One region of the Peribacillus sp. S4 genome, then DNA from elsewhere that is predicted to be linked to it. Evidence: riboswitches for the same ligand, from Rfam matches in the RefSeq annotation. Region 1 holds a riboswitch; each other region holds the start of a gene.

Evidence for each region. A riboswitch is a leader RNA that binds a small molecule or an ion and turns the genes downstream of it on or off. The one in region 1 is predicted to bind glycine.
Region 2: linked by a shared signal. The riboswitch ahead of glyA (serine hydroxymethyltransferase) and the one ahead of ACJ9PY_RS03250 (amino acid permease) in region 1 are both predicted to bind glycine.
Region 3: linked by a shared signal. The riboswitch ahead of gcvT (glycine cleavage system aminomethyltransferase GcvT) and the one ahead of ACJ9PY_RS03250 (amino acid permease) in region 1 are both predicted to bind glycine.

What each region holds. Positions count from the first base shown of each region.
Region 1 is NZ_CP175708.1:679,087-685,931, reverse strand. It holds gene ACJ9PY_RS03265 (FAD-binding oxidoreductase) at 61-1,410, opposite strand; gene ACJ9PY_RS03260 (hypothetical protein) at 1,549-1,698, opposite strand; gene ACJ9PY_RS03255 (amino acid permease) at 1,762-3,150, opposite strand; glycine riboswitch at 3,659-3,737, shown strand; gene ACJ9PY_RS03250 (amino acid permease) at 3,925-5,265, shown strand; gene ACJ9PY_RS03245 (DUF3311 domain-containing protein) at 5,543-5,743, shown strand; gene ACJ9PY_RS03240 (sodium:solute symporter family protein) at 5,740-6,845, shown strand, end outside.
Region 2 is NZ_CP175708.1:2,615,438-2,622,282, forward strand. It holds gene ACJ9PY_RS12485 (amino acid permease) at 192-1,571, shown strand; glycine riboswitch at 1,899-2,003, shown strand; gene glyA (serine hydroxymethyltransferase) at 2,188-3,438, shown strand; gene gcvT (glycine cleavage system aminomethyltransferase GcvT) at 3,577-4,686, shown strand; gene gcvH (glycine cleavage system protein GcvH) at 4,845-5,240, shown strand; gene gcvPA (aminomethyl-transferring glycine dehydrogenase subunit GcvPA) at 5,242-6,594, shown strand; gene gcvPB (aminomethyl-transferring glycine dehydrogenase subunit GcvPB) at 6,587-6,845, shown strand, end outside.
Region 3 is NZ_CP175708.1:3,670,036-3,676,880, reverse strand. It holds gene ACJ9PY_RS17410 (DEAD/DEAH box helicase) at 1-1,597, opposite strand, end outside; glycine riboswitch at 1,975-2,062, shown strand; gene gcvT (glycine cleavage system aminomethyltransferase GcvT) at 2,290-3,396, shown strand; gene gcvPA (aminomethyl-transferring glycine dehydrogenase subunit GcvPA) at 3,414-4,760, shown strand; gene gcvPB (aminomethyl-transferring glycine dehydrogenase subunit GcvPB) at 4,753-6,210, shown strand; gene ACJ9PY_RS17390 (rhodanese-like domain-containing protein) at 6,349-6,732, opposite strand.

The DNA.
Region 1 (6,845 bases):
ATATCCAAATTCAGGAATAGGCCTTTATATAACGAATGTTTATGGTGAAGCTAAGCTTTTTCAACCCCACTTATTTAATGGCGGTATGCTTTGTGGGAACTTAAACGCATTGTAGGGATCATACCTCGTTTTCACTTCCCTAAGCCGTTTGAAATTTTCTCCATAATACGCAGTTGGCCAATCTTTGATTAGAGTATCCGGCCAATTCACATAGTCACCGGTAGTAAATGGTGACAAGGCATGCTTCAGGTCCTTGATCCAACGAATGTTTAGCCGCTCTTCTTCTGGATTGGTCCATGTAGCCTGATACTCCTGGGCGATGATGGCATCTCGATAATAAAAAGCTGTCTCCTTTGGATCTTTAAGGCCCGCCACTCCTCCTAGGGATTGGTGCCAAATGGCTGCATTTTCATTTGGAGCATTTCCTAAAAAATGTTTCATAGTTGCGATTGCTTGCTGTGGAAAAGCTTTTTCAATGAAAGATCCTGACCTCTTTCGATGCGCCGGTTGATTTCCAGCTGGATAATCAAAGAATCTTACGGCTTCAATATATGGGACTTCCTTTATCATGACATTTATTGGTGAACCGGTTTTTGTCAAAGGCTTTAATAGCTGCTTCAATCTATGTGACGTTCCAACAAATTCACCTTTAGCAAAAATTTCGTTTGCTTCCTTTGCCTTGAATTCTATTTCTGAAGTTAAGCCTTCATCAGCTTGAGTGGCCCAATCCTGCCAGGCTTCAAACACCGCTTCGAAATCTTCCCACCCCCATGTGACGGAGAAAACGGAAACCCTTGATACGGGGGTTACCCTGAAAGTAAGAGAAGTGACTATGCCAAAGTTTCCCCCTCCTCCCCCGCAGCATGCCCAAAATAAATCACTATTGATTTTCCTATTCGCTTTAATGAGTTTGGCTCCCCTCTTTCCACAAGCCCTTACCATTTCTATTTCAAGTAGATTGTCACAAGTAAGTCCAAAGCGCCTCGTTAACATACCTATTCCACCGCCGAGCGTAAGACCTACAACACCAACACTGCTTTCGGTCCCTGCCGGAATCGTCGTGCCATAGTTCCATAACGTATTATATACTCGCCCTAAATCAGCTCCGGCTTCAATTTTTGCGATCATTTTTTCACGATTGACCTTGATATTGTACATTTCACTAATATCAATGACTAGACCGCCATTCACTAATGAAAAATTTTCATAACTATGCCTGCCGCTCCTAACCCGGAAAGGTGCATGATTTTCCCGGGCCCACTTCAATGAATTCAACACATCATCGGAATTTTGACAAAACACAATGACCTTTGGGAATTTAGAAAAACTTAAGTTATTATTTATCCTGGCACGCTCATACTCAGCATCATTAGGTGAAACGATACGCCCGGTAAGCTTTGTTCTTTCCAAAAGATAACCCCTTCCTCGGGTAAATATGTAACATCCTATGAAAAAAACTGGCATGAAGATACATTCCCCTTGCTGTCCCTCCATGGTAATGGGGTCAATTTAGCTATACTCGTGAGTTTCGCTGTTTTACTCGTGAATTCAACGACTTCTCGTGAATTCGACGACTTTACTCGTGAATTTCGCTATTTTACTCGTGAATTCGACGACTTTACTCGTGAATTTCGCTATTTCACTCGTGAATTCCACGACTACACTCGTGAGTTTCGCCGTTTTACTCGTAAATTCCACAATTGATCTACAAGGAAAAAAAGGCCCTTCTCGAATTAGAGAAGGGCTTTTTACTAGAATTTCTTATCCTGAAATCTCATCATCGGATTTAACATCCAATGGTGTTCGTTTATCCATTTTCAGCATGTAATAACTTGCTATTACCAAGGCTAGGAAAACGATCCCGACAACCAAGGAAATCCTTGTACTAGGATTGATCCACATACCTACCAGCACCATCAGTAAAAAGGCTATTGTCGCATAGTTACTGTAAGGGGCCAACGGCATTTTGAACGGATGTTTCTCCATTTCAGCGGCATTTACCTTTCTGAACTTAAGCTCACTGATAAGTAAGACAAACCATGGAATCATCCCAGGCAAAACACTCGCACTGTACACATAAAGGAATACTTGCGGCGGTGCAAGGTAATTCAGGATAACCCCGATGCCCAACCCTAATAGTACAGCGATCGTGCAATATGCCGGAACTCCATTTTTAGATACTTTAGCAAAGACTTTCGGAGCTTGGCCATTCAATGCCAGTGTGTAAAGCATACGACCTGCACTGAAGATCCCACTGTTGCATCCAGACATCGCCGCAGTGATGACCACAAAATTAATGATGCCTGCCGCTGCAGTGATACCTATTTTGGCAAAGGTAGAAACAAACGGACTGCCTAAGTCATCCAGTTGATCCCAAGGGAATACTGTCACGATGACGAAAATGGCACCAATGTAGAAAATTAAAATGCGCCATATAATTGATTGAATCGCTTTTGTTACGGTCTTCGTTGGGTCTTTCGCTTCCCCTGCTGTGATGCCGATAAGCTCAACGCCTTGATAGGAAGCCACGACAAGTGAAAGCGCAAAGAAGAATCCTGTCCAGCCTCCCGTAAAGAAGCCGCCATTTTCCCAAAGATTCGATAATCCAATCGCATCCCCGCCATTCCCTATTCCAAAGAAGATAAGGCCTAGGCCGGCAACGATCATCAATATAATCGTTATGATTTTTATAAGTGCAAACCAGAATTCAAATTCCCCGAAGGATTTAACGGAAATGAGGTTGGCCGCTCCCAAGATGATCATGGCGACCACACCTGGTATCCAGGCCGGTAACTCCGGGAACCAATATTGCATATACAAGCCAACCGCAATGATTTCGGACATTCCGACGATTACCCATTGAAACCAATTGCTCCAAGCAGTCATATAACCTGCCAAAGGATGTATATAGCTGCTCGCAAAGGTTGCAAAAGAACCTGTAGTCGGTTCTAAATAAAGCATCTCACCCATGGAACGCATGATGAAAAATATAAAAATACCTGCAATGGCATAAGCAAGCATTACAGAGGGCCCGGTCCATTTGATCGTGCTCGCAGATCCCATGAATAACCCGACTCCGATGGTTCCGCCCAAAGCTATCATTTGAATGTGACGTGCTTCCAGCCCTCTCTTTAATTCCTTGTTCGACATGATTAACTCCTCCAGATGCAATATCGGTAATGCTTTTCTATCCTTACCACGAACTTATTAATTATTGCAGTTAGAAATGCTCTATCGAAAAAATACCAATAACACTTCATTTATGTTTTCTTATCTTATAATAGTAAATATTCTGTAAAAATACAATTGTATTTTTGAAATAAACAGTTGCCAATAATATCTTGTTGATTTTTCTAATCTAAAAATATCATTTTAAAAAAATGATGTTCAGTATTTTATTATAGTGATCGTTCATAATGAGTAGAAAACAATCACTTCTGCTTAGACCTTAAGTTAAATACAGACCACTATTAAACTACAGAAAATGCCTGTTTCATTTCAAAAAAAATTGTTGACCTACCGAAAAATAGATGATAGAATTCCAATATTATTTTATAAGCATAATGAAATGATCAAGCAGTGGAAAATCATCACTGACTGACATTTCTTCACAACCGCATACAAGCAAGCGATGAATGCTATGGATGACACTATAGCAGGAGCAGCTTCTGGAGAGACTGTACAAGATGCAGCGCCGAAGGATTCACAATCTCAGGCAAAAGGACAGAAGAGTAACGAATGATATATTGTTATTCTGAGCCCTTTAAGAGATTGGTATTATCCAATCTCTTTTTTTATTGTCCATATTGTGATTGGACTATAACAATAAATGGGAAAGGCAAGCTGGACGACAATCACGTCCCTCTCTCCAAGACCATGCAGGTAAACATTCACTACCAGACTATAAAAACGGGGGCGTACGAATTGGCTAAACAAGAATTAAAAAGAGATTTAAAAAATCGACATGTACAACTGATTGCAATAGGAGGAACCATTGGCACCGGTTTATTTTTAGGTTCCGGAAAAGCCATACAATTAGCAGGTCCTTCCATATTATTCTCTTATATGATAATAGGGATTGCCTTGTTTTTTGTGATGAGGGCCCTGGGGGAACTGCTTTTATCCAATGCAGGGTACACATCATTCACTGAATTCGCAACTGAATATGTCGGTCCATGGGCCGGCTTCGTGACCGGTTGGACATATTGGTTTTGTTGGATCATGACCGCAATGGCCGATATCATAGCTGTCGGTGTTTATATGCAATATTGGTTTGATGTCCCTCAATGGATTCCGGCTCTGCTTTGTCTGGTCATTCTGTTAGGATTGAACCTATTGACCGTTAAGATCTTTGGCGAATTGGAATTCTGGTTTGCCATCATTAAAGTAATCACGATCATCGCCTTGATCATCGTAGGAATTTTCCTTCTGATCCTCGGCTTCAATACCAATACCGGAACGGTTTCCCTAACGAACCTTTGGAATCATGGCGGCATGTTCCCCAATGGCATTTCCGGATTCCTGTTATCTTTACAGTTGGTCGTCTTCTCATTTGTCGGTGTCGAATTGGTCGGGGTTTCTGCAGCAGAAACGGCGAACCCGCGAAAGAACATTCCATCTGCCATCAATAAAATCCCTGTCCGGATTTTGCTTTTCTACGTTGGTGCACTATTCGTCATTCTCTGCGTCAACCCATGGACACAACTGGATGCCACAAGCAGTCCATTTGTAGAGGTCTTTGCGTTAATCGGCATTCCAGTCGCTGCAGGGATCATCAACTTCGTCGTTTTGACATCCGCTGCTTCTGCATGCAACAGCGGTTTATTTTCAACGAGCCGAATACTTTATACGTTAAGCAGGAATGGTGAAGCCCCAGCTAAGCTGGAAAAATTAAATAAACAGGCTGTTCCGAGCAATGCCTTATTCACATCCACAATCGTTGTATCAATAGGGGCATTATTAAGCAAGCTGATACCGGAACAGGCATTTACTGTCGTGACTACCATCAGTGCCATCTGTTTCATATGGGTATGGAGCATTATCTTGATCTCCCATATCAAATATTCGAAAACAAGGCCTGACCTAAGAGCCGAATCGACTTTCAAGGCTCCTTTTACACCTTTTGTCAATTACGTCATTTTAGGCTTATTCCTGTTCATCCTTATTGTTATGCTATTCGCTGAAGCTACACGGCTATCACTGCTCTTGACCCCAATCTGGTTCATCCTCTTGGTGATACTATATAATTATCGAAAAAAAAGATAGCTAAAGGAAATAAAGCCTTGAACTCAATATGAATTCAAGGCTTTATCTGCATATGAACATATTAGGCATTCGGCTTTCTGCACACTTTTGCTAAAATATATCAGGCAACTGCATTAAATTTTATATCAAAATAGTGTAAGCTAATATATATTATCGGACCTTTTCCGTCATGTATGAATTTTCCATCCGGTTTGGTTCACCCATCCATCAGTGGCATTGAAGAATGAACCCCCATTGGTGGGCGTTTCACTTTATTTAAAACGAAGGGGGTTGTTTAATGAAGATTATATATATTCTTACACTAGTTCCTTTTATAGGCATACTGGGATTTCTACCTTTTGTTAATAAAATAGAACCATATGTATTAGGGATGCCTTTCAATATGTTCTGGATGGCTATGTGGGTGGTCCTTACCTCTGCCATACTCGGCATCATGTATAAGCTGGATCCCAGGAATCGGGAAGGTGACCAGGAATGAATATTGCTCTCTTAATCATTTTAGCATTTTTACTTCTATCGATATTTTTAGGAATACGCTCTTCAAAAGGAAAAGATATGGACTTGGAACAATGGACGGTGGGCGGACGCGGTTTTGGTGCGATATTCGTCTTTCTGCTGATGGCTGGGGAAATCTATACGACCTTCTCCTTCCTTGGCGGCAGCGGCTGGGCTTATGGCAAGGGCGCACCCGCTCTATATGTTCTAATTTACATTACTTTGTCTTACGTATTATCCTATTGGCTCCTGCCGGAAATATGGAGATATGCCAAAGAAAATAAACTGATGTCTCAATCCGATTTCTTTGTAAGCAAATATATGAGTCCCAGTTTAGGAATTTTGGCTGCACTTGTCGGTGTGGTGTCGATGATCCCAGTGATCGTCGTGCAGCTGAAAGGATTGGGGATCATTGTCTCAGAAGCATCTTATGGTGCCATCTCAATGTCTGAGGCAGTTTGGATGGGGGCGATCAGCCTTACCATTTATGTGATGATCTCCGGTATACACGGTTCAGTTTGGACCGCGGTCATTAAAGATATCATGATGGTCGCCATAATAGGATTTTTGGGGATTTATCTGCCGATACATTACTTTGGCGGATTTCAGCCGATGTTTGAAGCGGTTGATGCCGCCAAGCCTGGTTTTCTAAAGTTCCCTGATCAGGGGCTTAGCGTATCATGGTTCATCTCCACGGTAATATTGCTCGTATTCGGTTTCTATATGTGGCCGCAAGTTTTCAGCGCTGTTTATTCAGCACGCAGCGGCAAGGTATTTCGAAAGAACGCCATCATCAGTCCTTTATATACACTCATGCTGTTATTCGTCTTTTTCGTTGGGTTTACAGCTATATTGAAAGTGCCCGGACTCGTTGGTGCAGATGCGGACCTCTCATTGCTGCGCCTTTCGATCGAGACCTTTGATCCATGGTTTATAGGCATAATCGGCGGCGCTGGATTGTTGACCGCATTGGTGCCGGGATCCATGCTTTTGATGAGCGTCGCTACACTGCTCGCGAAAAACGTTTATAAGGAATTTGCACCTGACGTATCCGATCGCCATATTGTACGATTGGCAAAGTTCCT
Region 2 (6,845 bases), 1.9 Mb from region 1:
CAATTAATGCTATATTTTCAAAAATGGTTGGTAGCTTTATTTCAAAAATCTATAACTAGCACGCATCAAAGAAAGCGCTTACAATAGTGAGGCAGTCTCCAGTACGCTAATAATTCACACTCATTGAAAGGCTGACCCTTTAAATGGGGAAAATTCCAAGTAGCCTAAAAAAGTAGAAGGTGGGAAATCGTATGCAGGAACAAAAGTTGGATAGAGGGCTAAAAAACAGGCACGTACAACTCATAGCTATTGGTGGGGCAATCGGAACGGGATTATTTCTTGGAGCAGGAAAATCTATTCATTTAGCCGGGCCATCAATTCTATTTGCTTACATGATTACAGGCATCATTTGCTTCTTAATCATGCGCGCACTTGGAGAACTGCTCTTATCTAATTTGAACTATCATTCCTTTGTTGACTTTGTAAGAGACTATTTAGGTAATATGGCAGCATTTGTAACCGGCTGGACCTACTGGTTTTGCTGGATATCAATCGCAATGGCCGACTTAACGGCAGTTGGTCTTTATACTCAGTATTGGTTTCCTTCCGTACCGCAGTGGATGCCAGGATTAATTGCTCTAGTCATTTTGCTATTTATGAATCTTGCAACCGTAAAACTTTTTGGCGAAATGGAATTCTGGTTCGCATTAATTAAGGTCATCGCTATCCTAGCACTAATTGTTATCGGTATTTTCATGATTATTAAAGGCTTTTCCACTGATTCAGGCGCAGCAAGTTTCACGAATCTATGGAGTCACGAAGGTATGTTCCCAAATGGAATAAATGGTTTTGTCCTCTCATTCCAGATGGTAGTGTTTGCGTTTGTGGGCATTGAACTTGTAGGACTTACAGCAGGTGAAACAGAAAATCCAGAAAAAGTTATCCCCAAAGCGATCAATAATATTCCTATTCGGATTATAATTTTCTACATTGGCGCACTTATTGTCATTATGAGTGTTTATCCTTGGAACGCAATCATCCCAACGGAAAGCCCATTCGTCCAAGTATTTGTGGCTGTAGGTATCGCTGGTGCAGCTGGTATCGTTAATTTTGTCGTCCTAACATCGGCTGCTTCGGCATGTAACAGCGCAATCTTCAGTACAAGCCGGATGGTATATTCACTTGCCAAAGATAAAAATGCACCTGTACCGTTTGCAAAACTTAATGACCGAAAAGTACCTTCCAATGCATTGTTCTTTTCAACTGTTGTCATTTTAATTTCCGTTGTTTTGAACTATTTAATGCCTGAAGGTGTATTTACCTTGATTACAAGTATTTCTACAGTATGTTTCATCTTTATTTGGGGAATTACAGTCATCAGTCATTTGAAATACCGTAAAACAAGGCCAGATCTAGTGAAAAAGAGCAAATTTAAATTACCACTTTATCCAATTTCCAATTACTTCATCCTTGCTTTCCTAGCGTTCGTCCTTGTGGTTCTTGCACTTGCGGACGACACTCGTGTTGCCTTATTCGTTACACCTGTTTGGTTCATTATGCTGATTGCGATTTATAAGATGGGCAAAACGAAGGTGGATCAGGCGAATCAGAGAGAGATAGCGGGGAATTAAGAGTCAAGAAATCCTTTGATTCTATTTGCGGTGTTTGTTCAGATAGGCCGCTCCATATTTTCCAACTCGGTGAGTAAAAAATCTGTCCGTTTTAAAAAAACAAAGGTATCTGGTTGATCATATGATAATTCGAAATAAATATTTTAGAATAGTATTGTTAGCGCTTTCAAAAATGCTTGACATAATTATGCTCAACAACTATTCTAAATGTACTAAATTGAATAAGCGGATGACAGTTGTGGGAGAGTGCAAAGCGACAAGCCACCGAAGGAGCAAGTTCCAAAAAGACCCTTGGAACAAATCTCTCAGGTAGATGGAACCACAAATGGACGCACCTCTGGAGAGCGCGTATTAACATATACGCCACCAAAGGGGAAAGGCTCTATTAAAAAATGGAGCTAAACTCTCAGGTAAAAGGACAGAGAAGGGTAGAGAACGCTACGACCCTTTTCTGTCCTTTTTTGCGTGCAAAAAAGGTTGTAAAGCATACTATTTTTAACAGTTTTATAGAAAAGCAGGCCTGTAGCGGGCAAGAAATTTAGTGTCTAGTACCATATTGGAATTAGTAATTAAATAAAAATTCAGAATTAATAAAAATGTCTAGGAGGAAATTTAAATGAGTTTACATCAAAATGATTTAACCATTTTTGAAGCGATTGAAAAAGAAGGACAACGTCAACATCAAACACTGGAGTTGATTGCATCAGAGAACTTTGTTAGCCCAGATGTATTAGAGGCAATGGGAAGCGTGATGACAAATAAATATGCAGAAGGTTATCCAGGAAAGCGCTATTATGGTGGGTGTGAATTTGTCGATGTGGCAGAACAAACGGCTATTGAGCGGCTAACAAAGCTTTTCGGTGCCAAATATGCAAATGTTCAGCCTCACTCAGGTGCACAAGCCAATTTCGCAGTTTTTTTCGCACTGCTTCAGCCTGGTGATAAGGTGATGGGAATGAACCTTTCACATGGTGGCCACTTAACTCATGGAAGCCCAGTCAGCGTTTCAGGAAAATGGTTTGAAGTTGTGTCCTATGGAGTTAGAGAAGATACTCAGTTAATTGATTATGATGAGTTGGAAGCTATCGCAAAGAAAGAAAAACCTAAATTGATTATTGCAGGAACTAGTGCCTATCCAAGAACGATTAATTTTGCACGATTTAGAGAAATTGCCGATCAAGTGGGTGCAAAACTTATGGTGGATATGGCTCATATAGCCGGTCTGGTAGCTACTGGTCTTCACCCATCCCCAATCCCATATGCGGATGTTGTGACAAGTACAACTCATAAAACATTAAGAGGACCTCGGGGGGGCATCATTTTAACAAACGATGAAGTAATTATCAAAGCGATTAATAAATCCGTATTCCCTGGAATTCAAGGTGGTCCACTTATGCATATCATTGCAGCAAAAGCAGTTGCATTCAACGAAGCTTTACAACCAAGCTTTAAGGATTATGCGAAACAAGTCATTGAAAATGCTACAACACTTGGCGAAACATTAAAAAATGAAGGTGCAGTCCTTGTTTCTGGTGGAACAGATAATCATATTGTCCTTTTAGATTTGCGTCCGTGGAATTTAACAGGAAAAGAAGCAGAGAAACTATTGGAAGACGCAGGCATTACCGTTAATAAAAATACGATTCCCTATGATCCAGAAAAGCCCTTTGTTACGAGCGGTATCCGAATGGGCACAGCAGCCATAACAACTCGAGGCATGAAGAAAGAAGAGATGGTGAAAATTGGTGAAATGATTGCAACTGTTCTAAAGAGTAAAGGGAATAAAGACGTTCTTCAGAAAGCAAGAGAAACGACGAAAGGGATTTGTGATGGTTATCCTTTATTTCAACAGCCAATTACTGTGTAAAGAAAGGGACGGCTTAATGGAATTATGCCTTTGCTGAAAACCTGAGCAACGGCCATGGCAGAAAGATATGTCTCCTGACAATAAAGAAACCGGTAATAGTTGAACTATTTTACAGAAAATCATAATTGGGGGTAAACCATGGGGATTGAAACAACATTAAAGCAAACACCGCTTTTTGAAGTATATGAAAAATACGGAGCAAAAGTCATAAATTTTGGTGGCTGGTCTCTGCCGGTTCAATTTACAAGCATTTTAGAAGAGCATGAAGCTGTTCGAACTGAAGCAGGACTTTTTGATGTTTCCCATATGGGAGAAGTACTTGTGGAAGGGAAAGATGCCGAGAGTTATATTAACTACCTTGTTACAAACGATGTAACAAAGCTTGGCATCAATCAAGCACAGTATACCGCAATGTGTTATCCAGACGGAGGAACGGTTGATGATTTATTAGTTTATAAATTAGGGAATGAAAAATATTTACTTGTCATTAATGCTGCAAACATTGAGAAAGATTACGAATGGATGAAGCAGCAAGTAAAAGGAGAGATGGAGCTCCAAAACATTTCGGAAGACATCGCTCAGCTTGCCATCCAAGGACCAAAGGCAGAAAGCATTTTGCAAAAGTTAACGGAAATAGATTTATCAGAAATTGGTTCTTTTAAATTCGCCCAGCATGTCAACATCTCTGGTATTACCGACGTACTTGTATCCCGTACAGGGTACACAGGAGAAAATGGATTTGAACTTTATTTATCTGCAGACAAAGCGGTAGTACTTTGGGAAAAGATCATAGAAGCAGGAGCCACGAGTGGATTAAAACCTTGCGGACTAGGTGCACGGGACACGCTTCGTCTTGAAGCACGTCTTGCACTCTATGGCCAAGAACTAAGTAAAGACATCAGCCCGCTTGAAGCAGGAATCGGCTTTGTCGTAAAGACGAATAAAGAAAGTGACTTTATCGGAAAATCTGCTCTTACAGAACAAAAAGAAGCTGGATTAAAACGAAAATTAGTAGGGATTGAAGTAACAGGCCGTGGGATTCCGCGTCATGGTTACAAGGTAATTTCTAAAGATGGAGAGGAAATAGGTATTGTTACATCAGGAACACAATCACCATCTTTGAAAAAAAGCTTAGGTCTTGCCTTGTTATTAGCCGATCAATCTGAAGTGGGTACGCCGATAAAAGTGGAAATCCGAAATAAACAGATAGAAGCCGTTATTGTTAATGCACCATTCTACAAAAGATAAGCGGAAATATTTTAATAGAGTTATCGTATAGTTTTCCTGAGTCGATTTACGTTACCTGGCTTGCAGCCTGAAATGGATTACCTAAGAGTAAAATTACCCAAAATATATTCAGAATTATGACAATAGTTAAAAAAACGAAAAGAAAAGGGGAAAATACAATGACGAAAGTAATATCAAGTTTTCGATATAGCAAAGAACATGAATGGGTCCAACAATTAGAAGGAAATCGTGTACGTATTGGAATCTCTGATTATGCACAAAAGGCTTTAGGTGATATCGTCTTTGTTGAAAATCCAGAGATTGATGATGAAGTAACGGTCAATGAATCGATGGGAACGATCGAGTCAGTTAAAGCAGTTTCCGAACTTTACTCACCTGTTTCAGGTACGGTGGTTACTGTAAACGAAGAGTTAGAGGGTGCCCCAGAGACGATTAACGAGCATCCATTTGAAGCAGGCTGGTTAGTCGAAGTAGAAATGTCCAATCCAGAAGAGTTAGACTCACTTCTAAACGAAGATGAGTATCAAGCATTTACTAATGAAGGAGAGGAATAATATGACAGCCACTTTTAGATACCTTCCTGATACGAAACAAGATCAAGACGAAATGCTCTCATTTTTAAATATTTCTTCAATAGATGAGTTATTTGAAGATATTCCAGCTGAAATTAGACTGCAGGGTGAGCTAAACATCCCAAAGGCGGTTCCTGAACCGCTTCTTTTGAAAAGAATGAACCAGCTTGCTACAAAAAACAAAAATGCGAATCATTATCCGACTTTCCTAGGCGCGGGTACATATGATCACTACATTCCAAGTGTGGTAAACCATATGATTTCGCGCTCCGAATTTTACACGGCCTATACACCTTACCAACCGGAAATCAGTCAAGGTGAATTACAAGCAATTTTTGAATTTCAAACGATGGTTTGTGAGTTGACAGGAATGGATGTGGCTAATTCTTCCATGTACGATGGTTTTACATCGCTTGCGGAAGCTGCATCGCTTGCTGTCACATCTACAAGACGTTCGAAAGTTCTTGTATCCAAAGCGGTACATCCTGAATCCCGTGCTATTTTACATACAGTAGCAGCAGGTCCGGGATACACAGCTGAGGAAGTAAACCTTGCCGGTGAGATTACAGATTTAGGGAAGCTTCAAGAACAAATTGATAAAGATACTGCTGCCGTAATTGTTCAATATCCAAATTTCTTCGGTTCCATTGAGGATATAAAAGCAATTAAGAAAATTGCGGAAGAAAAAGGTGCCCTTTTAATCGTAAGCGCCAATCCTCTTGCACTAGCACTCTTACAGGCTCCTGGGAAACTTGGGGCAGATATCGTGATCGGTGATATGCAGCCATTAGGAATCCCGATGTCCTTTGGCGGGCCACACTGCGGCTATTTTGCGGTAAATAAAAAACTCATGCGTAAAATCCCAGGACGTATTGTAGGCCAAACAGCAGATGAAAAAGGACAGCGCGGATTTGTGTTAACACTTCAAGCACGTGAACAGCATATTCGCCGTGATAAAGCCTCATCCAATATTTGTTCCAACCAGGCATTAAATGCTCTCGCCTCTTCTATTTGTATGACATCACTTGGGAAGCAAGGGATTCGTCAAATGGCACAGCTAAACATTGAGAAAGCTGATTACATGGCGAAAACCCTAGAGCAGAAAGGCTATTCTATATACAATGAAGCACCATTCTTCAATGAGTTTGTTGTCGGGCTTCCTCTTCCGGTAAAGGAAGTCAATGCAAACCTTCTTAAGGCGGGTATTATCGGTGGATTTGATTTAAAAAGTGATTACGGTTTTGAAAATAAAATGTTGCTAGCTGTGACTGAGCAGCGAACAAAAGAAGAAATTGACCAATTTGTTGATGCTTTGGAGGCGATTGTAAATGGTTGAATATAATGAGTTAATTTTTGAAATAAGTCGTCCAGGACGGGTAGGTTCAAGTATTCCGGATAGTGACGTTGACTATGTTGATATAAATGAAAAATTTCCAAAGCATTTAATTCGTGACGAACCGGCTGAACTACCAGAAGTATCAGAGTTGCAGCTTGTCCGCCATTACACAGCGCTCTCTAATAAAAACCATGGAATCGATAATGGATTTTATCCTCTGGGTTCTTGCACGATGAAGTACAATCCGAAAA
Region 3 (6,845 bases), 2.6 Mb from region 1:
TTTCGCCTTCTGTTTTGGACTCGCCGACCACATCAATTAAATATTCTTCAATGTTGTTAATATCCAGTTTGGTTAAAATATCATCCAATTCACCGATTACTTTTTCAAATAAATTTATTTTTTCGTATAGTAACTTCAGTATATGTTCTTCAACTGTATTTTTCGTGGCAAAGTTATAAATCATCACATCTTCTTCCTGACCAAGGCGGTGAATCCGTCCAATTCTCTGTTCAAGCCTCATTGGGTTCCAGGGCAGGTCAAAATTAATCAAGTGATGGCAAAACTGAAGGTTTATCCCTTCCCCGCCAGCTTCTGTTGCGATTAATACCTGAATGTTCTTTTGGAATAATTCACGCATCCAGTCTTTCTTTCCGCGCTTAAAACCTCCTCGGAAAGGAACAGAAGAAATTCCATTCTGCTGTAGGTACCATTGGAGATATAGTTGAGTCGCCCTATATTCCGTAAAGATTATCACTTTGTCATCAATTTTCTTGATCAGTTCCAAAGCTTTTTCAGCCTTTGAGTTCTGGACCGTTTCATTCACTTTAGTAAATAAATCATCAAGCTTTGCCAAAAAATCAGGGGAAGGCTGATCGTATTTATCTCTCATATTCTTTAATGTATAAAAGACAGCCTCTCTGCTGCTGCATGCTTCCCTTTGGAGAGTGAGAGCCGAAAAGGCGCTTCCTTTTGATCCATCCGAAATTGGCTTGAATTTGGAAACAGCATCATATAATGCTTGTTCCGTTGGAGAAAATTCAATGGTGATGGTTTCCACATGCCGTTTTGTCCATTCAATGCCAGTATCGGCCCGCCGGTTTCGAATCATGACAGTGTTGACAAGTTCCTTTAGGTGTTCATCTTCAGTTATGTTCCGGCCTTTCCCTTTATACTTTTCCGAAAAGAGTGAGGCATTTCCCAAGTGGCCCGGTTTCAATAACGAAACGAGGTGGAATATCTCCTCGACTTTATTTTGAATCGGAGTGGCTGTCAGGAGTAAGCAAAATTTCTTTTTCAGATTTTGGACGAATTCATAGTTCTTCGTCTTATTATTTTTAAGTTTATGAGCTTCATCAATAATGATGAAGTCATATTCCTGAGTAAAGATGATATCTCGATGTGGAGCGCGTTTCGCTGTATCAATTGATGAAATGACTACATCACAGGAGTCCCAGACATAACTTTTTCTCTGAACGACTGCCGGAATATGAAACTTGGTATTCAATTCAAATGCCCATTGTGTGACAAGGGAAGCCGGAACAAGGATCAATACTTTTTTTACAAGGCCCCTAATCATATACTCTTTTAGGATCAAGCCTGCTTCAATTGTTTTTCCCAGCCCTACTTCATCAGCCAAAATGGCTTTTCCATTCATTTTTTCCACTACTTGCTTCGCCGCTTCCAATTGATGGGGAAGCGGGGTTAGCTGAGGAAGGTGCTTGGGCGCCTGTAAACCTTCAAAATCAGGGATGATAAGGTTTTCCTCCATTTGAACCGCCAACTTATAAAGCTCCCAATTTCCCCATGGACCGTCATTTTCCATCTTTTGCAGAAACTCGTCATTCCATTCAGAATTGAAGGATATATTGATTTTCATAGAAATAACTCCCTCTTAAATCATAATTTCCTTAATATAAGGTCAAAACCCGAACATTTCATATGTGAAGTAAGAAAAATATTTCTTTTTTAAAAAATATTGCAGAGATAAGTTTCTTAGGGTAGGATATAAGTATATTTAGAAAATTCCAATTTCCAAACGCTACAAAGAATGTTTGTACATCGATTTTGCAGTTCGCGTTTTCTTAGTATGGGCTATAGGCTCCTAGTTTATCCAAGATTACTGAAGGAGATCAGTCAAACGGTTTCTGAAGTTTTAGGAGAATTGGCAGAGAATGCATTCCATTTATGCTCAAAGGTTTTACCGATGCTTGGGGCTTATTGGCTTCCTTTCAATGGTAGACCATTTATATGCGGGTGAAGATAAGGGGAGAGACTACGGATGTAGCGCCGAAGGAGCAAACTTAGCAGTGAATCTCTCAGGCAAAAGAACTCTTATTGGACGCAACTCTGGAGAGCGCCGCCCGTTATGGGACGGCCACCAAAGGGGAAAACCTATTACATAGGTAAACTTTCAGGTTTCAGGACAGAGAAAAAGCTCAAACGGGCTTTCTCTGTCCTTTTTTGTGCTTTTTTCACATCATGAATCAGCTTGTATCTGATGTGTAATGACAAGAAGCTTTTGATAATGAAGCCAATTAATTTTTAAAAAAATCTGAAGGGGGTCATTTTTTGACCAATTTAAAAAGAACACCACTATTTGAGGTTTATCGTGAATACGGAGGTAAAACGATTGATTTTGGCGGCTGGGAACTTCCTGTCCAATTTTCGGGTATAAAGGATGAACATGAAGCCGTACGGACAAAAGCGGGGTTATTTGATGTTTCCCATATGGGGGAAGTCGATGTTAAGGGGCCTGGGAGCCTTTCCTTTTTACAGAAGATGCTGACAAATGATATATCAAAGCTGCAACAGGGCGGGGCCCAATATACCGCCATGTGTTATGAAAACGGAGGCACGGTTGATGATCTTATCGTGTATAAAAGGGCTGAGGAAGACTATCTGCTCGTGGTCAATGCAGCGAATACAGAAAAAGATTTCAATTGGCTGCAAGCTAATTTAACGGAAGATGCCCAAATTACGAATGTCTCAAGTGACTATACACAGCTGGCACTTCAAGGACCAGCTGCAGAGAAGATATTACAAAAACTATCGGGAAGTACTGACTTAAGTGAAATTGGATTTTTCAGGTTCAAGGATAATGTCATGATTAACGGTATCTCCACGCTGGTTTCCCGTACTGGATACACTGGTGAAGATGGTTTTGAAATATATAGCGACAGTAAAAATGGCCCTGCCCTTTGGAAGGCGATTATGGATGCCGGTAAGGAAGAGGGGGTTCAGCCGATTGGTTTAGGTGCTCGTGATACCCTGCGTTTTGAAGCGAAACTGCCGCTGTATGGGCAGGAGCTTTCAGCTGACATCACCCCGATAGAAGCCGGGATTGGTTTTGCAGTAAAAGTGGATAAGGAAGTTGATTTTTTCGGGAAAGCCGTTCTTGCTGAGCAAAAGGAGAAAGGGGCTCCCCGGAAGCTTGTGGGAATTGAAATGATTGACCGTGGCATTCCACGTCATGGGTATAAGGTATACAGCGGTGATGAAGTCATTGGCGTGGTCACGACTGGTACCCAATCGCCAACATTGAAGAAAAACGTTGGATTGGTACTTATCGATAAGGAATTTTCGGTGCTGGATGCGGAAGTCGAAGTGGAAATCCGTTCCAAACGTTTGAAAGCCGTTATAATACAAACACCTTTTTATAAAAAACCACGTAAATAGAGGGGAATGGTCATTAGATGAAACATCGTTATTTACCCATGACAGAGCAAGATAAACAAGAAATGCTGGAAGCGATAGGGGTATCCGCTGCTGAAGAACTTTTCAATGATATCCCTGAAAGCGTTCGTTTTCAAGGAGAATACGATATCAAGCCTGCTAAATCGGAACCTGCATTAATGAAAGAATTATCAAGGCTTGCTGCAAAGAATGCGGACCTTAAAAATTATGCTTCCTTCCTTGGTGCGGGTGTCTATGACCATTATGCGCCGGTCATCGTCGATCATGTTCTTTCCCGTTCTGAGTTTTATACGGCATATACACCGTATCAGCCTGAAATTTCACAGGGCGAGCTTCAAGCAATCTTTGAATATCAAACGATGATATGTGAATTGACGGGCATGGATGTGGCTAACTCCTCCATGTATGACGGCGGGACGGCGCTGGCTGAAGCAGCGATGCTTGCTTCAGGACAGACAAGGCGGAAGAGGATTCTCATTTCAGGAACCGTTCATCCTGAATCAAGAGAAGTTGTGAAGACATATGCAAAAGGGCAACGCGTGGAAGTGATCGAAATTCCTCATAAAGACGGTGTGACGGACTTAGCTGCTTTAAGGGAATTGGCGAATGATGACATTGCAGGAGTGATCGTGCAATACCCGAACTTTTTTGGCCGGATCGAGCCATTGAAAGAAATGGAAGAAATCATTCATGGCGTCAAGTCCATGTTTATCGTTTCCAGTAATCCGCTTGCATTGGGAGCTTTGACATCCCCTGGTGCACTCGGTGCAGATATCGTAACGGGGGATGCTCAGCCATTCGGCATTCCAGCGGCATTCGGTGGCCCTCATTGTGGATATTTTGCGGTTACTAATAAACTTGTACGGAAAGTTCCGGGCAGACTCGTCGGTCAAACGGTCGATGAGAATGGAAAAAGAGGGTTTGTCCTGACGCTTCAAGCTCGTGAACAGCACATTCGCCGTGACAAAGCCACATCCAACATTTGTTCCAATCAAGCTTTGAATGCCTTGGCCGCTTCTGTTGCAATGACCGCGCTTGGGAAAAAGGGTGTCAAAGAAATGGCCGTGCAAAATATTCAAAAAGCACATTATGCGAAAAAAGCAATTATGGCCAAAGGGGTGGAAGTGATATTCGACGGTCCTTCGTTTAATGAATTTGTCATTAAACTGCCTGCTCCGTTTTCAGAGGTCAATAAAAACCTTTTTGAAAAAGGGATGATCGGCGGCTTCGATTTAGGGACGGTTTATCCTGAATTGAAAGACCATATGCTGGTTGCGGTAACTGAACTAAGAACAAAAGAAGAAATTGATGCACTTGCGCAGGAATTGGGGGATCAACATGAATAATCAAGATCAATCACTCATTTTTGAAATCAGTACTTCCGGCCGGATCGGGTACAGTCTGCCAGAAATGGATGTTGCAACTATTCCGCTCGAAGAAATTCTTCCTGCCGACTACATCCGTGAAGAAGAGGCAAAGCTTCCTGAGGTGTCCGAACTGGATATCATGCGTCACTATACTGCACTTTCCAAACGGAATCATGGGGTGGATTCGGGTTTTTATCCGCTGGGTTCATGCACGATGAAATATAATCCGAAAATAAATGAAAATGTGGCACGTTTCAACGGTTTTGCCCATATCCATCCATATCAAGATCCCGCTACTGTACAAGGAGCATTGGGACTATTATTTGATTTGCAGGAACACTTAACGGAAATCACCGGGATGGACCAAGTGACATTACAGCCTGCAGCAGGTGCCCACGGTGAATGGACAGGATTGATGATGATTCGCGCTTTTCACGAAGCGAATGGCGATACAGAACGGACGAAAGTGATTGTACCTGATTCGGCCCATGGTACGAATCCTGCCTCTGCCACTGTTGCCGGACTAGAAACGATTACAGTGAAGTCCGATGAAAATGGGTTAGTCGACCTTGAAGATTTAAAACGTGTTGTCGGACCTGATACGGCGGCCTTGATGCTGACGAACCCCAATACATTGGGATTGTTTGAAGAAAATATTTTGGAAATGGCACAACTTGTCCATGACGCAGGTGGGAAGCTTTATTATGATGGAGCGAATCTGAATGCAGTCCTATCAAAAGCACGACCGGGTGACATGGGCTTTGATGTGGTTCATTTAAATCTCCATAAAACATTTACAGGCCCGCATGGAGGCGGCGGCCCGGGTTCTGGTCCTGTAGGTGTGAAGTCCGACTTGATTCCTTACTTGCCTAAACCTCTTATAGTCAAGCAAGGCGAGCAATTCGTCCTTGATTATGATCGTCCGCAATCCATTGGCAGGGTAAAACCTTATTATGGTAATTTCGGAATAAACGTGAGGGCATATACGTACATTCGTTCAATGGGTCCTGATGGCCTTAAAGCCGTCACAGAGAACGCGGTCATCAATGCCAATTATATGATGCGCAAGTTGGAACCTTATTTTGACTTACCATATAATCGTCATTGTAAGCATGAATTCGTATTAAGCGGACGCCGGCAAAAGAAATTGGGGGTAAGGACTCTCGATATAGCTAAAAGATTGCTGGATTTCGGGTATCATCCTCCAACCATTTACTTCCCGTTGAACGTGGAAGAAGGAATGATGATAGAACCGACTGAAACCGAGTCAAAAGAAACGCTGGATGCGTTCATCGATGCGATGATCCAGATTGCCAAGGAAGCGGAAGAAACTCCGGAAATCGTTCAGGAAGCTCCGCATACAACCGTTATAAAGCGGCTTGATGAAACTCTTGCTGCAAGAAAACCCATTTTGCGTTATCAAGCCTAGATTAGTAGCTTACACGAAAAAAATCCCTGCCTTCCGGCGGGGATTTTTCATGTTTATGTAAGATTCCATTAAAGTCCAACTGTTGACTTTCTTTTACTTGAGCTATGGAATTAAAAAGAGCCCATGCCGAGATGGGTCTTATTTCTTTGCTTTGATTTTCCCGGTCCACATCTTGAAACCGCCCTTTAAGTGAAAAAGTTCCCTGTAGCCCTTTTTGTATAGCATGGCTGCAGCTCTGCCGCTGATGATTTCGCTTTGAGCGTACAAATATACAGGCTTGTCCGGCCTAATTTCGACCAAGCGGGTTTTCATTTGAGTCATAGGGATGTTTCTTGCGCCTAAGATATGACCATTTTCGAAATCATTCGGTTCCCGCACATCAATTAGCTGCACTTTTCTGTAGTTGGCGATAAATTCGTCCTGTGTTAGTGTTTTAACGATTTTACGCTGGCGGTACCAATTAAAAAGTGAATACGCAATAACCACTCCGAGGATGATGAGCAGTGTATATAATATTTCCAAACATAAAAACTCCCTTCTACCTTAACGAATACAGACAATCTTTATTATATAATTGCTTTACCCAATAATCAAAAAGAATTTTCATCAAATTCTTCATGACTTGATAGCACTTT